One region of the Variovorax sp. GW823-FHT04F07 genome, then DNA from elsewhere that is predicted to be linked to it. Evidence: riboswitches for the same ligand, from Rfam matches in the RefSeq annotation. Region 1 holds a riboswitch; the other holds the start of a gene.
What was found. Region 1 has a riboswitch for glycine ahead of AC1RAA_RS22225 (D-amino acid dehydrogenase). Riboswitches for the same ligand answer to the same signal wherever they lie in the genome.

Region 1 (10,606 bases):
TGCACGCAGGATGTTGACCCCGGCGAGATCCGCCCCGCCCTTGACGAGCCACGGCATGAAAACGACGTGCCGGATTCCGGCAGGCAGGTCATGAAAAATTTCAGTCCACGCTGCACCGAGTTCATCGGTCGGGATGCTGAAATTCGGGCGCAGCCTCAAGTGCTTGCCGTGCAACGGATGGCACGATTCGATTTCGGGGTCGAGCGCCATCAGGTCGGCAACGGTTCGCTTGACGACCGATGCGATCTTGGGCGACATGCCCTTGAAGCGCCCCTCCTTCATCCCGTGTTTCAGGTAGTGAAGCAGTGGGTGCACGCCGTGCAAGACGACATCCGGATAGATGTCGCAATACCACTCGCAATCGAAATTCTCACTGGCCTTCAATCCTTCGAAACCGCCATGCCGCAGGAAATGAAGGTAAGGGTCCTGATTCTTCAGATGCGGGTAGTTTTCGAGGTACCACTCGGCATCGAAGAGGTCGGTTTCATGGAGCAATTCGAGATCGCGAATCTCCTGCTCTGTGACGAGCAACGTGCCATTTCTTGAATAGCGACTGAGATCGATGGCTGGCGCCGAACGTCGCTTCTCGGGGGGGGGCGAGCGCATCGGCGGGGAGCCAACTGCAATCTTCCGCCCCTCCTCTTTACCCCACTTGAGATAGTGCACCAAGGGATTGAGGCCCCGGTACGCCACGTCCTTGTTGGCCTCCAAATACCCTGCTGCATCGAACTTTTCGCTCGGTGCACGCCCTTCCCTGCCGCCGAATCGAAGGAAATGCTGGATCTCAGCGCCTTCCGGAACATCCGGATTGCGCTCCCGATACCAATTTTTATCGAACAGATCCGACTGCCGGAGCAGACCGGCATCGCGATACTCGTTCACAAGCTGAGCGCTGCGCTTCAGTAGCTTTTTGAAATTCATTCCGGGTTTCATGAAAATTGATGCGCTTCCTCGCGTTCACACGCGCAGGCCTTTGTCCGTCGATCGAATGCGCATGGGGCCGGAGTCGTTCGGCTCACTCCATCAGAAGCAACTCACATTCACGGGCAGCGGGAATATTTCAAATACAGCAAGAAGATCTCACTTTCGGCATTCGTTCATTGATGCGCGATCAAGAAATGAAGCCTCGAATTCGGCAGGCACTCAGGTGCCTCGTTCAAAAATTCTGTTTACTCGAAGACGTCCGCCGCTTGAAGCGATTTGCCTTCGGCATCCTTCCTGGACAACTGCGGCGCCATGCCAATGTCAGGCCACGCGATCTGCAGGCTCGCGTCGTTCCAAGCAATGCATCGCTCGTGCTCAGGCGCGTAGTAGTTCGTCGTCTTGTACAGAAAGTCCGCAGAGTCCGTGAGAACGAAGAATCCGTGCGCGAAGCCCGCCGGAACCCACAACTGTCGGTGATTGCCTTCGCTCAACTCCGTGCCCACCCAACGCCCGAACGTGGGCGAAGAGCGCCGAATGTCGACGGCCACATCAAACACCGCGCCGCGTACCGCGCGCACCAGCTTTCCTTGCGCTTGCTGGACCTGATAGTGCAACCCCCGAAGCACGCCCTTGGATGACCTTGAATGGTTGTCCTGAACGAAGTCGACCTTCGATCCAACCGCCTCCTCGAATGCGCGTTGATTGAAGCTCTCGTAGAAAAACCCTCTGGCATCGCCAAAGACCTTCGGCTCGATGATCAGAACGTCGGGGATCTCGGTTTGGATGACATTCACGAACGCACCTCTTCGGTCAGCAGGTGCTTCAGGTACTTTCCGTACCCGTTCTTCTGCAGCGGTGCAGCGAGCTTTTCGAGTTGGGCGCTGTCGATGAAGCCATTGCGCCACGCAATTTCTTCAGGGCAGGCGATCTTCAGCCCCTGCCGATGCTCCAGCGTCGCGATGAACTGGCCGGCTTCGAGCAGGCTCTCGTGCGTGCCCGTATCGAGCCACGCATAGCCGCGCTGCATGATCTGCACGTTGAGCTGGTCCAGGTCCAAGTACGCTTGGTTGACCGCCGTGATCTCCAGTTCGCCGCGCGCGCTCGGCTTCACGGCCTTGGCGATATCGACGACCTGGTTGTCATAGAAGTACAGGCCGGTCACGGCGTAGCTGCTCCTAGGCTTGACGGGCTTTTCTTCGATGCTGCTGGCCTTGCCGTTGGCGTCAAAGGCCACCACGCCGTAGCGCTCGGGGTCGTGCACGTGGTACGCGAACACGGTCGCACCACTCTGCTTCGCATCAGCGTCCGACAGCAGATGGGCAAAGTCATGCCCATAGAAGATGTTGTCCCCCAACACCAGCGCGCTCGGCGAGTTCCCCACGAACTTGTCGCCGATGATGAACGCCTGCGCCAGGCCATCGGGACTCGGCTGCACCGCGTACTGCAGGTTGATGCCCCACTGGCTGCCGTCGCCCAGCAGCTGCTGGAAGCGCGGCGTGTCCTGCGGCGTGCTGATGATCAGGATGTCGCGCATGCCGCCGAGCATCAGGGTGCTCAGCGGGTAATAGATCATGGGCTTGTCGTACACCGGCAGCAGTTGCTTGCTCATGGCGAGCGTGGCCGGGTGCAGGCGGGTGCCGGAGCCACCGGCAAGGATGATGCCTTTGCGTTGCGTCATGGGAGTCTTCTTCTGTGAGGGGCAGGAAAAATCAGTCGGTCAGAGCGTCTCGCGCAGCATGCGTGCCACGCCTTCCTGCCAGGGCGGCAGACGCAGGCCGAAGGTGGTCTGCAGCTTGGTGGTGTCGAGCCGCGAGTTGTGCGGGCGCTTCGCGGGCGTCGGAAAGGCGCTGGTGGGCACGGCCTCCACGGCCTGCGGGCCGGCCTTGAGTTCGACGCCGGCCTGCTGCGCCATCTCGAGCACGAAGCGCGCGTAGCCGTGCCACGTGGTCTCGCCGCCGGCGATGGCGTGGTACAGCCCGGCCTTGGTCGGGTCTTGCAAGGTGGCGCGGATGGCGTGCGCAGTGATGTCGGCCAGCAACTCAGCCCCGGTGGGGGCGCCGAACTGGTCGTCGATGACCGTGAGCTTGTCGCGCTCCTTGGCCAGGCGCAGCATGGTCTTGGCGAAGTTGCCGCCGCGTGCGGCGTACACCCAGCTGGTGCGAAAGATCAGGTGCTTCGCGCAATGCTGCGCCACCAGCTGCTCGCCTTCGAGCTTGGTCTGGCCGTACACGCTGAGCGGGCCGGTCGCGTCTTCTTCTTTCCAGGGCCTAGTGCCGCTGCCGTCGAAGACGTAGTCGGTGGAGTAATGCACCATCAGCGCGCCGATCTGCTGCGCCGCCTCGGCCACCACGCCGGGCGAGGTGGCGTTGAGCTTGCGCGCGAAGTCGGGCTCGCTCTCGGCCTTGTCGACGGCGGTGTGCGCGGCGGCATTGACGATGACGTCGGGGCGCACCGCCAGCACGGTTGCAGCCAGCTGCTCGGGACGGCTGAAGTCGGCGTGGAAGTCGGTGCTGTCGAAGTCCAGTGCGACCACTTCGCCGAGCGGCGCGAGGCTGCGCTGCAGCTCCCAGCCGACCTGTCCACCTTTGCCGAGCAGCAGCAACTTCATGCGGAAGCCTTTGCAGGCGCAGCGTCGTATTGCTTCTCGACCCATTCGCGGTACGCGCCGCTTTGCACGTTGCGCACCCACTCGCCGTTGGCGAGGTACCACTGGACGGTCTTGCGGATGCCGGTGTCGAAGGTCTCGGCGGGCTTCCAGCCGAGTTCGGCCTCGAGCTTGCGTGCATCGATGGCGTAGCGACGGTCGTGGCCCGGGCGGTCCGTGACGTAGGTGATCTGCTCCTTGTACGGCTTGCCGTCGGCGCGGGGGCTCAGTTCGTCGAGCAGCGCACACACGGTGTTGACGATCTCGATGTTGGGCTTCTCGTTCCAGCCGCCGACGTTGTAGGTCTCGCCGAGCTTGCCGGCCTCGAGCACGCGGCGGATGGCGCTGCAGTGGTCCTTCACGTAGAGCCAGTCGCGCACCTGCATGCCGTCGCCGTACACGGGCAGGTTCTTGCCGGCCAGTGCGTTGACGATCATCAGCGGGATCAGCTTCTCGGGGAAGTGGAACGGGCCGTAGTTGTTCGAGCAGTTGGTGGTGACCACCGGCAGGCCGTAGGTGTGATGCCAGGCGCGCACGAGGTGGTCGCTGGCGGCCTTGCTGGCCGAGTACGGGCTGTTGGGCTCGTACTTGTTCTCTTCGGTGAAGGCCGGGTCGGTCTTGGAGAGCGAGCCGTAGACCTCGTCGGTCGACACATGCAGGAAACGGAAGGCCGCCTTCTGGTCGGCCGGCAGGGCGTTCCAGTAGCCGCGCACCGATTCGAGCAGGCGGAAGGTGCCGAGCACATTGGTCTGCACGAAGTCTTCCGGGCCGTGGATCGAACGATCCACATGCGATTCCGCGGCAAAGTTCACAACGGCACGGGGTTTGTGCTCGGCCAGCAGGCGATCGAGCAGCGCGCTGTCGCCGATGTCGCCTTGCACGAAGACATGGTTCGCGTTGCCCTTGAGCGACGCGAGGGTCTCGAGGTTGCCCGCGTAGGTCAGCTTGTCGAGGTTCACGACGGGCTCGTTGCCCTGCGCGATCCAGTCGAGCACGAAATTGGCGCCAATGAAGCCTGCGCCGCCGGTAACCAGGATCATGGAGTCCCCTGCATGTAGAAAAAAGTTTGCTTTACCAAAAATCAACATTCAATTATCCCATCGGTGTGAAGTGCCGATGTACAGGGCTTGGCCGGCTTGCGGGGCCCGCCTACAATCGCCAACAATTGCAGGAGAGCGGGCTTCCACGGAGGCCCTACCGAAGGCGCAAACTCCCATAAACGCTCAGGTCGGCCCGACGAAATTCCAGGCAACGCCCAGGAACTTCGGCAAGGGGTCAGTACTGCACTCATCGATACAGCCGTCTGGAGAGCCGCCACGCCATGTGGCGCACCGAAGGAGCAAACCCGCTGCGGGTGCAGCAGGGTGAATCTCTCAGGTACCGAGGACAGGGGGAGCGGCAACTTGGACATCGGTCGTCCGGTTGCTTGCTATTTTTTCAATAGCACTCCACGCCCGCCGTTCAAGCGCTGCAAACTCAAAGGTACTTGCAATGCGTGTGATCGTTCTTGGCGCCGGCCTGCTCGGCGTGACTTCGGCCTACTACCTCCAGCAACTCGGCCACGAGGTGACCGTGATCGACCGGCAGGCCACCCCGGCCGCCGAAACCAGCTTCGCCAACGGCGGCCAGATCTCGGTCAGCCATGCCGAACCGTGGGCCAATCCGAGCGCGCCGCTGAAGGTGCTGCAATGGCTCGGCAAGGAAGATGCGCCGCTGCTGTTTCGCATCCGCGCCGACATGCGCCAGTGGCTCTGGGGCCTGCAGTTCTTGCGCGAATGCACCCCCGCACGCACCCGCCACAACATCGAACAGATCGTTCGTCTCGGTACATACAGCCGGGAAATGTTGCAGCAATTGCGTCGAGACACGGGCCTGAACTATGACCAGCGCACGCAAGGCATCCTGCACTTCTATACGACGCAAAAAGAATTCGACGGTGCCCTCGCGCCCGCCGAGCAGATGCGTGCTCTGGGCTGCGAACGCCTGGTCATCTCGGCCGACGAGGCCATCAAGATCGAACCCGCCCTCGCCCACATCCGCCCCCAACTCGCCGGCGCCACCTACACCGCCGAAGACGAATCGGGCGACGCCAACCGCTTCGCGCGCGAACTCGTGAAGCTGGCCGAGGCGGCCGGCGTGAAGTTCCTCATGAGCCACACGGTGACCGCGCTGCGCGAAGCCGGCGGCAGCATCGACCACGTCGAGGCGACCGACAACGAAGGCCGCTTCCAGCGCATCCGCGGCGATGCCTTCGTGCTCGCGATGGGTTCGCTGAGTCCGTTGTACGCCGCGCCGCTGGGCATCCGCCTGCCGATCTACCCCGCCAAGGGCTACTCGGTGACGCTCCCCGTCAAGGACGCATCGAAGGCACACCAGGTCTCGCTCACGGACGACGAATACAAGCTGGTGTTCTCGCGCTACACGTCGGAGTCGGGCGACCGCCTGCGCATCGCCGGCACGGCCGAGCTCAACGGCTACGACCGCGACCTGAACCGCGTGCGCTGCGAAGCCATCGTGCGGCGCGTCGAAGAACTCTTCCCCGGCGCCGGCGACACCGAACGCGCGCAGTTCTGGACCGGCCTGCGTCCGGCCACGCCGAGCAACGTGCCGCTGATCGGCAAGACCAAGCTGCCGAACCTGTTCCTCAACACCGGCCACGGCACGCTCGGCTGGACGCACGCCTGCGGCTCGGGCAAGTCGATCGCGCGCATCGTGAGCGGGCTGGCGCCCGAGGTCGATTTCGCGTTCGCCGGCATGCCGGCACCCGCACCGCGCGCCGTGCAGCCCGCACTGGGCTGACACGACACGCGCCCTCGGGTCATGCCTTGAACGTGACCCAGGGCTTGAGCCGCACGGCGCAGCGGATGAGCCCCGCGCTTTCCTGCGCCTCGATCACCGCGCCGATCGGCTTGTAGGCCTGCGGCGCCTCCTCGATGCGGCGCTCCTCGCGCAAGGTCACGCACTGCCAGCTGGCATCGGCGTCGTCGGGTGCGGGCCGCATCGCGCGCACTTCCTGCCGACGCATGCGCCGGCCGGCACCATGGCTGCACGACCACAGCCAGTCCTCATGCCCCAGCCCGGTCGCGAGGTACGAGTGATCGCCCATCGACCCGGGAATCAGCGCCAGGTCGCCCGCATGCGCCGGCGTCGCGCCCTTGCGATGGATGTTCATGCCGTGCTCGCGCAGCACCACGTTGTGCGGCACATCGACCACCAGCGTCGACGCCGTGGCGCCCAGCAGCTCGGCGAAGTCCTTGCGCACCAGCTCGGCCAGCACGACCCGGTTGGCCCACGCATAGCGCGCGGCCACGCCCATGGCTTCGAGGTACTCCTGCGCCAGCGGCCCGGCCAGCCCGTACAGCCCGCTCTTCGGATGGCGCAGGCCCTGCGGCCACTCGGCCCGCGCGCGGTCCATCCAGCGGCCCCCGACATGGAACCCGATGTCGCGCGAGCCGCTGTGGATCATCACGACGACCTCGCCCGCCTTGAGGCCCGCGCGGTACGCCGCGTGCCGGTCCATCACCTGGTCGACCACCTGCAACTCGACGAAGTGGTTGCCACTGCCCGGCGTGCCCAGGCACGGGTCGCGGAACACCTCGTGGCGCGCGCCGGTGTAGGCCAGCGGTGCGTGCCGCGACTGCCCGCCGAAGCTCGCCAGGCCGATGCACGCGCCGATCTCGGCCTGCAGCCGGTCGCGGTCGCAGGCCGCCCAGAGCCCCTCGTTGCGCACGGCGTCCAGGAACGCGGCCGGCCCGTCGTCGAACAGCGCGCGAAACGCCGCCGTGTGCACCGGCACGTCGCGCCCGTTGTCGAGCAGGCTGCGCGTGAGCCGCGCGAGCAGCTGCGTCTTGTGCGGCGCCACCTGGTCCAGCGTGAGGCCGGTGGTCAGCAGACGCATGCCGCAGTTGATGTCGGTGCCGACCGCGGCGGGGATCACGAAGTCGCCATCGGTCGCGACGACGCTGCCCACCGGCGCGACCGAGCCCGGATGAAAGTCCGGCGTCGCGCAGGCCTTGCACACACCGTGCGCGCCGTCGGGCGAGCGCACGCTGGCGAAGGCCAGCAGCTGGTTCACGGCTTTTTCTTCCAGCGGCAGGCTCTGCGGCAGAAGCACGGTCGCCTGCGCGGCTTCGTTGCGCAGGTGATAGATGCCGTCGCGGTAATCGACGGCGATGTTCGCGCGCGAAAAGGCGCGCTGGAGTCTCGAAAAATGACTGTTGGTAGGGCTGCCCATGGCTGCAATTCCATTCGGGGAAACCGTGTCGGTTTCCGGGCCCCGTCACATCGCGTGGCGGGGCGAAAGAGATCGACCGCGTGCCTCGGGGCGCGCGGATCACTCTTTCTTGCAGCAGCAGAGATTCAAGAAAGCGGGCGGATTCTAGCGACGCGAAGCGCCTGCGAACACAGTGCGCGGATGCACGCGTCGTTTTTTCCCGTCAGTCAGCCAGTCAGTCCGGCGCGGTGAACACCGTCAGCACGCCGGTGTAGCCGTACAGGTGGTGGCGTGCGATCTCGCCGGCGGCGAAGAAGCCGACCAGCGGCACGTCGCCCAGCGCATGCCGCACGATCTGCAATTCGGCGCCCGGCGCGCCGAAGTGCGGGCCGCCGCGCCCCGAGCAGCTCACGTACACCGCGCCCGCGATGCGCCGCGCGGGATGCGGCGCGGCCTCGGCCTCGCCGGCCGCCACGGCGCGCGCGGTGGCCAGCGTCTGCTCTTCGGGTTCGAGCTCTTCGCGGATCTCGGCGCAGATGCGCATCAGGTCGGCGCGCGCCGCCTGCGCGTTGCGGCGGCAGAAGCTCAGCCGCATGCCGGCCTCGGCGTTGTCGGCAATGGCGATGCCGCGCCGCGTCGGGTCGAGCCCGATGATGTGGCGCACCAACACGTCGGCGCCCAGGTCGCCGGTGCGGCGGATGCCGTCGCTGCCCGCGTCGGCCAGGCCGACCAGCGTGTTGCGCACGGCGTCGATGGCTTCCTGCGGCCGGTCGAGCGACACCTGCAGGTCGGCCAGCAGCACATCGAGCGCCGGCTCGCCGTCGAGCGACAGCAGCAGGTTGCCGTCGGCCTCGGTGATCTCGCGCTCGCGCGCGCCGCCGGTGCGCAGCGGCTGGCAGCCCTGCGTGACGCGCGACACCAGCCGCACGCCCTCGCCGAACACCACGCCCGACAAGCCGCCCGAGAACACACCGCCCGCCGCACCGTGGCCGCGGATGTTGCCGTTGCCGCCGACCGCGAACTGCAGCGCCCCGCCGCGGCCGGACGAGAGCCCGCCGAACAGGTAGCCAGTGTCGGTGCGGCCCGCCATCTCGCCGATGAGCTCGCCCAGGTCGGGCGTGGCGGGGTCGGCGTGCACGAGCGCGGTGTGCGCCTCGAAGCCGCTCATTTCGGAGCTGCCCAGCGGCGCCACGCCCGAGAACACGCGGTACTGGTCGCTGGGCAGCGCGCACAGCATCAGGCTCAGGCCGGGCTCGTCGAAGTACTCGGCGTTGTTGGCCGACACGCCGATGCCGACGGTGCCCGACCAGTCGGTGACCTCGGGCAGCTCGGCGCTCAGGTGATCGAGGATCTCCTGCGCCTCGGCCGCGTAGTGGTCGGTGATGTAGAGCAGCCCGAGCGTCGGGTTCGACGCGTAGTCGGGCAGCGCCATCTGCGCGCGCAACTGGGCCAGCACGAGGCCGGCGGCCATGCGCCATTGCGGGTGGGTGGCATGGCCGGTGGGAAACAGTTTCATGGTGCGTACCGACCCGTGCGTCGTCGTCTGGAAAGGTGTCTGTAAGACGTCAGCGCCGGCCGGAGGTTCGCTTGCGCGCGGCGGTGGACGTGGTTTTCTTGCGCGCGGCGGGTGCCGGCGCGGCTTTTTTGGCGACAGCTTTCTTCGGAGCAGCCTTGGCGGCCGGCTTGCGCGCCGCCGTCGCCTTGCCGATGACCTGCCCCACGGCGTCGGCCAGCGGCTGCGCCATGGCGGGCACCTTGAGTTGCGCCGCATCCTGCAGCGCGGTGCTCGCGATCTGCTGGAACTGCTCGGTGAGCGAGCCCCACCATTGCATCGGGTCGACCACGCCGGCGGCGCCGTTGGACGCTGCGGGCTTGGCGCGCGATGTCTTCTTCGGCGCCGGGGTTTCCTCTTCCACCTCTTGCGCTTCTTCCTCGGCCTCGTCGAACTCTTCTTCCTCTTCCTCGACAGCTTCCGGTTCGGGCCGCGGTGCGGGGGCCGGGGCGGGAGCCGGTGCCGGCGCCATGGCCGCGGCCTGCTTGGTGAACGCGCTGGCGATGTCTTCCATCCGCACGTTCATGCCGCGCAGGGTCGACAGCGTCATCTTCTGCACCTCGAGCGCCTGGATGGTCGCCTTGAGCGCGTGGCCGTTCTGTTCGAGCCAGTACTGGACCGTCTTGAGTTCCTGGATGCGCTTGTCGACCTCTTCGACGCTCATGGTGGGCGCGACCCAACTCGCGAGGCTGGGGATGCCGGGCACCGACCCGGAGCCCGCGGCGGCACCGCCGGCGAGGTTCTTCAGGAAGTCGAATCCGGGGACGAACTGGCTGAAGTCGAAGGGTTTGCTGGCGTTGCTCATGCGGGAGGTCTCCTGGCTGGGTTTTCTTGTGCTGCCAGCTTACTCCAAGCCCTTTGCAAGCGAATCAGAGCTCGTCCCTGACCCGGCTGAAAACCTTCCAGAAATTCGCGTCCTGCGAGGTCGCGAAGTTGATCCGCATCATCGTGCTCGGCGGGCGGCGCGCATGGAACAGCGAACCCGGCGCCAGCAGGTAGCCCTGGTCGAGCATGCGTTGCGTGAGCGCGTCGGTGTCCACGCCCGTGTCGACCCAGCCGAACAGCCCCGCCGGCTCCGAGGCGAAGGTGCAGCCGTGCGACATGGCGAGCTTCACCGCGCGACCGCGCGCGCCGTCCAGGCGGATGCGCACGCGCTCCGAATGGCGGCGCAGCTGGCCCTGGTCGATGCACCACGACAGCGCCCGCTCGAACAGCGTGGGCGAGGTCAGCGTGGCCAGCAGCTTGGTCTCGAGCAGCCGCTCTTTGAGCGCGG
Region 2 (10,606 bases), on a different contig from region 1:
CTTTCTCGGCGCGCGCCTGGCGCGCACCCTCCTGGCCCTGGGCCAGCTCTCGCTCGCCGGCGCGCCCGCCCGCGACATCGCCCGCATCACGCTGGTCGACCGCGCCCCGCCGCCGCCCGACCTCGCGGCCAACCCGCGCATCGCGGCCGCCACCGGCGACCTCAACGCCCAGCTGGCCGACGACGGCGCCACCTTCTGGCGCGAGGCCGACGCGGTGTTCCACCTCGCGGCCGCCGTCAGCGGCGAATGCGAGGCCGACTTCGACCTGGGCATGCGCAGCAACTTCGCCGCCACGCACGGCCTGCTCGAGAAGCTGCGCGCGCTCGGCACGCGCCCGGTGCTGGTGTTCTCCAGCTCGCTCGCCGTGTTCGGCGATTCACCCGAACAGCCGCTGCCCGCGCTCATCGACGACCACACGCTGCCCACGCCGCAGACCAGCTACGGCATCCAGAAATTCATCGGCGAGCAGCTGGTGGCCGACTACACGCGCAAGGGCTTCGTGCAGGGGCGCAGCGTGCGCCTCATGACGGTGAGCGTGCGCCCCGGCCTGCCCAACGGCGCGGCCTCGGGCTTCTTCAGCGGCATGATCCGCGAGCCGCTCGCCGGCCTGCGCGCGGCCTGCCCGGTGCCCGACGAGACGCCCGTGGCCATCGCCTCGCCGGCCCGGACCATCGAAGGCATCGTGCGCGCCGCCGAAGCGAGCGACGCCGACTGGGGCCCGCGCACCGCGCTCAACCTGCCCTCGCTGGCCACCACCGTGGGCGAAATGGCCGCCGCGCTCGAACGCGTGGCGGGCCGCGCCGCCACCGACCTGCTCGACCGCACACCCGACGCCGCCATCCGCCGCATCGTCAAAACCTGGCCCGGGCGCTTCGACACGCCGCGCGCCCGGGCCCTCGGCCTCACGGCCGACGAGAGCTTCGACGCGGTGATCCGCGCCTACGTCCGTGAAAGTCCCGACGCGGTCAAACTGGTTATTGGTGCATAGTCATTTCCTGACTTGCGCCTGACGCGCATCCGACCCCAAAACTCCCCGGAGACACCATGAAATTCGGCCACATCGCCGCCGCCTGCCTTTCGCTCGCCCTGGGCACCGCCGCCCTCGCGCAGCAACCCACCGTTCTCAAGATCGGCTATGCGACGTCCAAGGAATCGCACTACGGCGTGGGCTCCACCGTGTTCTGCGAAGAGGTCGAGAAGAACACCCAGAACCGCTTCAAGTGCCAGCACTTCGCCAACTCGGCGCTGGGCGGCGAGCGCGAGCAGATCGAAGCGATCCAGCTCGGCACGCAAGACCTGCTGAACACCTCGACCGGCCCCGTGGGCAACTTCGTGCCCGAGGTCAAGATCGTCGACATCCCCTTTCTGTTCCGCGACTACGACCACGCCCGCAAGGTCATGGACGGCCCCATCGGCCAGGACATCCTGACCAAGTTCCCGAGCAAGGGCATCATCGCGCTGGCCTGGACGGAAAACGGCTTCCGCCACATGACGAACAGCAAGCGCGACATCGTCAAGCCCACCGACGCGGCCGGCCTGAAGATGCGCACCATGGAAAACAAGGTGCACATGGACGGCTACCGCACCTTCGGCATCCTGCCCACGCCGATGGCCTTCCCCGAACTGTTCGGCGCGCTGCAGCAAGGCACGGTCGACGGCCAGGAAAACCCGATTCCGGTGATCCTGTCCTCGAAGTTCTCGCAGGTGCAAAAGCACCTGTCGCTCACGGGCCACGTCTACTCGCCGGCGCTGCTGCTGCTGTCGCCCAAGGTGTGGAACAAGCTCTCGGACGCCGACAAGAAGGTGTTCACCGAAGCGGCGAAGAAGGCCTCGATCGCACAGCGCAAGAAGGTCAACGACGACGAGAACAACGGCATCGCCCAGCTTGAGAAAGACGGCATGAAGGTCACGCGCACCGTCGACGGCGCGGCCTTCCGCGAAGCCCTGAAGCCGGCCTACGTGGGCTACGCCAAGGAATTCGGCGCCGACAACATCAAGAAGATCACGGACGTCAAGTAAGACCGCTCCGCCCCGACCGCGCCCGGCCCGCCTCAGTGTGCCGGGCGCTTCGCATTTCCGACACCACAGAGAACCACAACGTGCAAGCCTTCGAGCGCTACTTTCTCGCCGCCAACCGGTGGGCGCTGATCCTCCTGCTGGCGGCCATGTCCGTCATCATCTTCACCAACGTCGTGCTGCGCTACACCACGAACCAGTCGATCGAATGGGCCGAAGAGGTGTCGCGCCACATGATGATCTGGCTCACCTTCCTGGGCGCCGGGCCGGTGCTGCGCTACGGCGGCCACATCGCCGTCGAGAACCTGCAGGACGCCCTGCCCCGGCCCGCGGCCGTGGCGGTGCGCATCGTGGTGGCCGGGCTGCTGTTCGCCTTCTTCGGCTTCATGGTCTGGTACGGCTGGCTCTACATGGAACGCACGATGTTCCAGCTCACCGCCGTGACGCAGATTCCGTTCGCCTACATCTACAGCGCGATGCTGATCGGCGGCGTGCTGCTGATCGTGCACTGGCTGCTGGTGGTGCGCGGCTACGTGCTGAACCGCGAGTTCGCGTCCGACGCGCATTTCGACGCCAACGCGTCGGCCTCGCTGTAAGGAGAAGACCATGGATGCCAGCATTGTCCTGATCGTCTCCGCCTGCGTGTTCCTGGCCATCGGCGTGCCCGTGGCCTTCGCGCTCGGCCTGGCCACGGCCGCCACCCTGATCCTCGCGGAAAGCTACCCGCTGATGGTGCTGCTGAAGGAAACCTTCACCGGCATCGACAGCTTTCCGCTGATGGCCGTGCCTTTCTTCATCCTGGCCGCCGAGCTCATGAGCGGCGGCTCGCTCACCGAGGTGCTGCTGCGCTTCGCGGGCCAGTTCGTCGGCCACCGGCGCGGCGGGCTGGGCTACACCAACGTGGTGTCGCTGACCTTCTTCTCGGGCATCTCGGGCTCGGCGCTGGCCGACGCGGCCGGCCCCGGCTCGATGCTCATCAAGATGATGGACAAGGCCGGCTACGACCGCTCGTACGCGGCGGCGCTGACGGCCTCCACGGCCATCGTGGGGCCGATCATTCCGCCCTCGATCATCATGATCATCTACGCGCTGCAGGACGAGACCGTGTCGGTCGGCCAGCTGTTCGTGGCCGGCATCGTGCCGGGCATCCTGATCGCGGTGGCGATGTGCGTGGTGAACTTCTACGTCTCGAAGAAGCGCAACTACAAGGGCGACGGCCAGACGCCGCCGCTGCGCGAGATCCTCATCACGACGTGGAAGGCGATTCCCGCCATCCTGCTGCCGGTGGTGATCCTGGGCGGCATGCGCGCCGGCTGGTTCACGCCCACCGAGGCTTCGGTGGTGGCGGTGTTCTACGCGCTGGTGTGCGGCAAGTTCATCTACCGCACGCTCGAGTGGAAGATGCTGCCCGACATCCTGTCGCGCTCGGCCCTGCTGTCGGCGTCGGTGCTGATCATCATCGGGCTGTCGGCCTCGTTCGCCTGGGTGCTGACCATCGAGGGCATTCCGCAGCAGATGGCCGAATGGCTCATCAGCATGAACCTCTCGCCGTGGATGTTCCTGATCATCGTCAACGTGTTCCTACTCCTGTTCGGCATCTTCATCGAGCCGCTGCCGGGCGTGATGGTGCTGGCGCCGATCCTTGCGCCCGTGGCGATCAAGCTGGGCGTCGACCCGGTGCACTTCGCGATGATCGTGATCTTCAACCTCACGCTGGGCATGATCACGCCGCCGGTGGGCGGGCTGCTGTTCGTCACCTGCAACGTGTCGAAGGTGCCGATGTCGGCGCTGGTGAAGGAGCTGGTGCCCTTCCTGTGGGCGCACGGCGCGGTGCTGATGCTGCTGACCTTCGTGCCGATGCTCAGCACCTGGCTGCCGCGCGCGCTCGGGTTCAAGTAGCGGCGCAGGCCGCTCCCGCCCACGCCTTCACCTGCCTCAGGCCGGCGGATGCAGGTACTGGCTCGGCGGCACGCCGAGCGTGCGGCGGAACATCGCGGTGAAGGCGCTCGGGCTCTCGTAGCCGTGCGCCAGCGCCACCTCCAGGATCGACGCACCCGCGGCCAGCCGCGGCAGGCTCAGGAGCAGCCGCGCCTGGCGGCACCACGCGCCGAAGGTCATGCCAGTTTCGCGTTCGAACAACCGGGCCAGCGTGCGCGCGTTCATGTGCAGCCGCGCGGCCCAGCCGTCGAGCGTGGCGGGTTGCGCGGGGTCGCGGATCAGCGCCTCGCACAGCGCGGCCAGGCGCGCATGGCGCGGCATCGGCACATGCAGCGACAGCGCGGGCGCGGCCTCGATCTCGTCGAGGATCAGCTCCATCACGCGCTCGTCGCGCCCGCCCGGCGGGTAGTCCAGCGGCAGCGACACGGCCGCCACGATCAGCTCGCGCAACAGCGCCCCCACATGGATCACGCGGCACTCGGCCCCCAGGTCGGCGCGCGTGCCGGGCTCGACGAAGACCGTGCGCATCTTCACCTCGCCCGCCATGCGGATCTGGTGCGTCATGCCCGGCGGCACCCAGACGCCGCGCCCCGGCGGCACCACCCAGCTGCCGGCCGCGGCGCCGACCATCATCACGCCCGAGATCGCGTGGATGAGCTGCCCGCGCCGGTGCGCATGCGGCGGAATGAAGGCGTCGCCCGCCGGATCGGTGGCCAGCACGGCCACGGCGCGCGGGGTCGATTCGCCCTCGTCGGGGCGCAGATTCAGTTTGTCCATTTCACGACGATGTTTGCACATTCGTAGCGAGAACATCTTTCCGTGTCTTCCTACGATGGCTTTTCCTCCCTTTTTCTCAAACCGGACATCGAAGAAAGAAGCCATCGCATGAACACGCGCCGACTCGGGCTGCTCACCGGCACCCATGCCGTCAACGACCTCTACCAGGGCCTCGTGCCCGCGCTGCTGCCCTTCATGGTGCTGGAGCGCGGCTACAGCTACACGGCCGTGAGCGGCCTGATGCTGGCGGCCACCGGGCTGTCGAGCGTGGTGCAGCCGCTGTTCGGCCTGTACGCCGACCGCCACCCGCGCGCCTGGCTGGTGCCCGTGGGCTTCCTGGTGGCGGCGCTGGGCGTGGTGCTGGCGGGCCTGAGCCAGAGCTACCTGCTGACCTGGATCGCGGTCGCGCTGTGCGGGCTGGGCATCGCGGCCTACCACCCGCCCGCCACCGTGGCCGCGCGCGCGGCCGGCGGCGCCTCGCAGAAGGCGATGAGCGTGTTCTCGGTGGGCGGCACCATCGGCGCCTCGTTCGCGCCGGTGCTGGCGGCCACGGTCGTCGGCGGCGGCAGCCTGTCGCGCAGCTACCTGCTGGGCATTCCCGCGGTGGCGATGGGCTTGGTGTGGGTTGCGGCGAACGCACGGCGCAGCGCCGTCGCCAACAACGCGGCAGCAGCGGCAGCGCGCGCCGCGCAGGCCCGCGCCCAGGTGCTGAAGCCGCACAACGACTGGCGCGCCTTCAGCCTGCTGGTGGCGACCATCGTGGGCTGGTCGATCCCGTACGTCACGGTGCTGTCGATGCTCTCGCTGCGCATCACGCGCGACCTGCACGGCAGCACCTTCCAGGGCGCCGCGGCGCTCACCGCCTTCACCGCCGCAGGGGCCGTGGGCACGCTGGCCGGCGGCTGGCTCGGCGACCGCATCGGGCGCATGGGCACGATCCGCTGCGGCTACCTGCTCGCGCTGCCGGCCATGGCGGGCCTCGTGCTCGCCTCCACGCCCGGCGCGGCGCTGGCCTGCACCGCGTGGCTCGGCATGAGCATGTTCCTGCCCTTCGCCGCACAGGTGACGCTCGCGCAGGACTACCTGCCACGCAACCCGGCCACCGCCAGCGGCATCACGCTCGGCCTCGCGCTCTCGGTCGGCGGGCTGGTCTCGCCGCTGTTCGGCCTGCTGTCGGATGCGCGCGGGCTCGGCGTGACGCTCACGGTGGTGTTGTGCGTGCTGTGCGTGGCGACCGTGCTGGCCTTGCGGCTGCGCAACCGCACGGTGCAGGTGATGGCGGGCGAGGCTGCCGCGGTCTGAGTCCTCCCCCGCGCTCCTTGTGCACAGGGCACTGGGTGCTTCCCGCAGCGAAATCAAGGAGGAGCCGAAGGCGGGGGACATTCGCGGAGGGAAGCACCCGGTGTCCTGTGCACGCGCCCTGAACCACGGACCACCGAAATCCGTGGGCGATTCAACGCCGCACGCGCTCTCTTTCACTGCCAGAATCGACGCAAGCTTCGACGTCGAGCCTGACAGACAAGAAGAAGGAAAGAGAAGGACGCCATGCACCGAATCGTCGCCCAGGGCAGCAGCCTTGTCGCTGCCGGCTTGCTGGCCACCGCCGGTATCGCGGCCACGCCGGCCGCCGCGCCCGTTGCAGCCGTTGCACCAGCGGCCGCCCCCGCCAATCCCACCAATCCCACCAATCCCGTCACCCACCTCGCCGAAGTGGAAAGCGCCGTGCGCGCCTGGGCCGCCGCCTGGTCCGCGCGCGACGTGGAGCGCTACCTCGCAGCCTACGCGAGCGACTTCACCCCCGCGCGCGGCCAGACCCGCGAGCGCTGGGAGGCCGACCGGCGCGCCCGCATCACGGGCAAGTCGCGCATCAGCGTGGGCATCGAGGGGCTGGTGATCAGCGTCCAGGGCACCTCGGCCAGCGCGCAGTTCCGGCAGATTTACAGCGCCGACGCACTCACCGAGACCGACCGCAAGACGCTCGAGCTGCAGCGCGTGGGCCCGCGCTGGCTGATCCGCAAGGAGAGCGCGGGCAACTGACGCGCACCCCCTTGTCCCTGTAAGGCAAATGGTTCACGAAGATGTCACCACTTGCAACGATGCTGCAGCCTTCGACCTCCGAAAGCTGTGGCCGCCATGTTCCCCACCAAGACCGAGAAGGCACGCGACGAACTCCAGGCCGGGCAGCGCACGCTCAGTCAGCGTGAGCGCGCCTTGCTGCTCATGGCCGACGGCCGGCGCTCGCTGACCGACTTCAGCCCGCTGTTCCCCAGCCGCGTCGAGGCCGAGCAGGCGATCCAGGGGCTGATGCAGCGCGGCTACCTGCAGGTCGCGCGCCCGGTCGCGCCACCGCCCGCACCGGCCCCCACGCCCGTCCCCGCCGCCGAGCCGATCCAGGTCGCCACCTCGGCCGACAGCTTCGACGGCAAGCGCTCGCTGGCCACCACGCGCATGTTCCTGTTCGACATCTGCGAACGCATGTTCGTGCGCCGCGACCCGCGCTTCGCCAACCAGATGCGCGACGCCCTGCGCGAGGCGCGCGACCGCGAGGCCATGCTGACCATCGCCGCGCTGATGCTCTCCGAGATCGAGAAGGCCGCCGGCCCCGAGCGCGCCGACTCGCTGCGCGAGCGCATCGACAAGCTGCTGCCGCCGGCAGAAACCGTGCACTGAGCCGCCAGCCCCGGCCCCGCGATCCACTACACTCGCCGGGTCAGGAGAGAGCCCCGCGCGACGGGGCCGCCGAAGGCGCAGGGGTTCCCCGAACGCTCAGGCAAAAGGACTGACAAGACGCCGGCAACCACCGGCGTTTCCTTGCTGGAGAGAGGCCGTGGCATTGCACGCGGCCCACCGAAGGAGCAAACCCCGATCGTGGGGCGAATCTCTCAGGTAAAGCGGACAGCAGGGGTGGCCCGTGGCGTTGCAGCCATGGATTTCGACTGCCCCTTTGGAGTGCCCCGTGGCCGCTTCCTCCGCTTCCGACGCCCAACTTCTCAAGACCCCGCTGTACGACCTCCACGTCGAGTTGGGCGCCCGCATGGTGCCCTTCGCCGGCTACTCCATGCCCGTGCAGTACCCCGCCGGCCTCATGGCCGAGCACAAGCACACGCGCGACGCGGCCGGCCTGTTCGACATCTCGCACATGGGCCAGCTGCGCCTGGTCGGCCCTGACGCCGCCGCCGCGTTCGAAACCCTGATGCCCGTCGACGTGGTCGACCTGCCCGCCGGCAAGCAGCGCTACGGCCTGCTGCTGAACGACGAGGGCGGCATCCTCGACGACCTGATGTTCTTCAACGAAGGCAACGGTTCGCTCTTCGTGATCGTGAACGGCGCCTGCAAGGTGGCCGACATCGCCCACATCCAGGCCAGGATCGGCGCGCGCTGCCAGGTGCAGCCCCTGCCCGACCACGCGCTGCTGGCGCTGCAGGGCCCACAGGCCGCCGCCACGCTGGCACGCCTGTCGCCCGGCATCGAGCGCTTCGTGTTCATGACCGGCGGCGCGGTGCAGATCGGCGGCATCGCCGCCTTCGTCACCCGCAGCGGCTACACCGGCGAAGACGGCTTCGAGATTTCGGTGGCCGGCAAGGACGCCGACGCCCTCGCCCGCCTGCTGCTCGCACAGCCCGAGGTGAAGCCCGTCGGCCTGGGCGCGCGCAACTCGCTGCGGCTCGAAGCCGGCCTGTGCCTGTACGGCAACGACATCGACACCACCACCACCCCGGTCGAAGCCTCGCTCAACTGGGCGATCCAGAAAGTGCGCCGCGCCGGCGGCGCGCGCGAAGGCGGCTTCCCGGGCGCGGCCAAGGTGCTGGCCCAGCTGGCCGCCGTCGCCTCGGGCGCGGCCGGCCACACCGACCACAAGACGCTCACGCGCAAGCGGGTCGGCCTCGTGGCACTGGAACGCATCCCGGTGCGCGACGGCACGCTGCTGCAGTCGCTCGAAGGCCACGACATCGGCGCCGTCACCAGCGGCCTGCTCGGCCCCACGGCCGACCGCTGCGTGGCCATGGGCTACGTGGCCGCCGCCTTCGCCGAGCCCGGCACGCGCGTGCAGGCCATCGTGCGCGGCAAGCCGGTGCCGATGGAAGTCTCGACCATGCCCTTCGTGCCGACGCGCTACTACCGCGGCTGACCGACACTGAACCCCGCAGACCCGGCTAGGCTCTGCACCCCGATTCCATTTTTTCCACGAGGAGTTTTTTCATGAGCATCAAATACACCAAGGACCACGAATGGGTGGCGGCCGAAGGCGGCGCCGCCACCGTCGGCATCACCGTGCATGCGCAGGACGCGCTGGGCGACGTGGTGTTCGTCGACCTGCCTGAAGTGGGCAAGACCTTCGCGCAGGGCGAGGTCGCCGGTGTGGTCGAGTCGGTGAAGGCCGCCGCCGATGTGTTCATGCCCGTGTCGGGCGAGATCACCGAAGTCAACGAAGCGCTGCGCGCCGACCCGTCGCTGGCCAACAGCGACCCGCTGGCCGCCGGCTGGTTCTTCAAGGTCAAGCTGAGCGAGCCCGCGCAGCTCGACGCCCTGCTCGACGCCGCCAGCTACGACAAGTTCGCCGCCGAATCCTGATCCGCTGAACAGCAGCTTCCTCGCACCTTCGTTCCTTCTCCCCCGAGCCTTCACCGCCATGCCGATTCCCGCCCTTCCCTCTTTGCAAGAACTAGAGAACGCCGAAGAATTCCTCGCCCGCCACATCGGCATCGATGCGGCGGACGAGGCGCGCATGCTGCCGGTGATCGGCTCGGAAACGCGCGCGGAGCTCATCGACGGCATCGTGCCCGCGGCCATCCGCCGCGCCCGGCCGATGCGCCTGCCCGCGCCGGTCACCGAGGCCGACGCGCTGGCCGAGCTGAAGACGCTGGCGTCGAAGAACAAGGTGTTCAAGAGCTTCATCGGCCAGGGCTACTACGGCACCCACACGCCGGGCGTGATCCTGCGCAACATCCTGGAGAACCCCGCCTGGTACACCGCCTACACGCCCTACCAGGCCGAGATCTCGCAGGGCCGCATGGAAGCCCTGCTCAACTTCCAGACGATGGTGTGCGACCTCACGGGCATGGCCATCGCCAACGCCTCGATGCTCGACGAGGCCACGGCCGCCGCCGAGGCGATGACGCTCGCCAAGCGCAGCGTGAAGAGCAAGAGCAACGTGTTCCTCGTGTCGGGCGACTGCCACCCGCAGACCATCGAAGTCATCAAGACGCGCGCCGCGCCGCTGGGCATCGAGGTGAAGGTGAGCACCGTGTCGGAAACGCTGCCGCACCTGATGGTGAGCGGCGAATTCTTCGGCGTGCTCGCGCAGTACCCGGCCACCACCGGCCACGTGCACGACCTGCGCCCGCTCGCGGGCCATGCGCACCAGTGCGACGCCGCCTTCATCGTCGCGGCCGACCTGCTGGCGCTGACGCTGCTGGTCGCTCCCGGCGAGTTCGATGCCGACATCGTCTGCGGCACCACGCAGCGCTTCGGCATGCCGCTGTGCAACGGCGGCCCGCATGCCGCCTACCTCGCCTGCCGCGATTCGTTCAAGCGCTCGCTGCCCGGCCGCCTCGTCGGCGTGAGCGTCGACACGCATGGCCAGCCGGCCTACCGCCTCGCGCTGCAGACGCGCGAGCAGCACATCCGCCGCGAGAAGGCCACCTCGAACATCTGCACCGCGCAGGTGCTGCCGGCCGTGGTCGCCAGCATGTACGCCGTGTACCACGGCCCCGACGGCCTGACGCGCATCGCGCAGCGCGTGGCCGTGCTCACCGCCATCCTCGCCAAGGGCCTGTCGCAGATGGGCCGCGAGCCGGTGAACACCACCGCCTTCGACTCGCTGACGATCCGCACTGGCGACGACACGGCCGCGATCATCGAGCGCGCGCAGGCC

Region 2: it holds a riboswitch for glycine, as region 1 does, so the genes downstream of both, gcvT (glycine cleavage system aminomethyltransferase GcvT) here and AC1RAA_RS22225 (D-amino acid dehydrogenase) in region 1, are expected to answer to the same signal.

The regions. Positions count from the first base shown of each region.
Region 1 is NZ_JBXAIG010000005.1:81,976-92,581, reverse strand. It holds gene AC1RAA_RS22250 (glycosyltransferase family 4 protein) at 1-921, opposite strand, end outside; gene rfbC (dTDP-4-dehydrorhamnose 3,5-epimerase) at 1,170-1,718, opposite strand; gene rfbA (glucose-1-phosphate thymidylyltransferase RfbA) at 1,715-2,602, opposite strand; gene rfbD (dTDP-4-dehydrorhamnose reductase) at 2,642-3,532, opposite strand; gene rfbB (dTDP-glucose 4,6-dehydratase) at 3,529-4,608, opposite strand; glycine riboswitch at 4,727-4,817, shown strand; glycine riboswitch at 4,862-4,968, shown strand; gene AC1RAA_RS22225 (D-amino acid dehydrogenase) at 5,060-6,367, shown strand; gene AC1RAA_RS22220 (RtcB family protein) at 6,387-7,802, opposite strand; gene AC1RAA_RS22215 (FIST signal transduction protein) at 8,017-9,297, opposite strand; gene AC1RAA_RS22210 (PhaM family polyhydroxyalkanoate granule multifunctional regulatory protein) at 9,347-10,138, opposite strand; gene AC1RAA_RS22205 (aminotransferase-like domain-containing protein) at 10,203-10,606, opposite strand, start outside.
Region 2 is NZ_JBXAIG010000001.1:225,225-235,830, reverse strand. It holds gene denD (D-erythronate dehydrogenase) at 1-988, shown strand, start outside; gene AC1RAA_RS01105 (TRAP transporter substrate-binding protein) at 1,045-2,019, shown strand; gene AC1RAA_RS01100 (TRAP transporter small permease) at 2,100-2,612, shown strand; gene AC1RAA_RS01095 (TRAP transporter large permease) at 2,623-3,915, shown strand; gene AC1RAA_RS01090 (AraC family transcriptional regulator) at 3,952-4,731, opposite strand; gene AC1RAA_RS01085 (MFS transporter) at 4,840-6,033, shown strand; gene AC1RAA_RS01080 (L,D-transpeptidase Cds6 family protein) at 6,277-6,768, shown strand; gene AC1RAA_RS01075 (hypothetical protein) at 6,865-7,401, shown strand; glycine riboswitch at 7,433-7,523, shown strand; glycine riboswitch at 7,536-7,640, shown strand; gene gcvT (glycine cleavage system aminomethyltransferase GcvT) at 7,688-8,860, shown strand; gene gcvH (glycine cleavage system protein GcvH) at 8,932-9,303, shown strand; gene gcvP (aminomethyl-transferring glycine dehydrogenase) at 9,362-10,606, shown strand, end outside.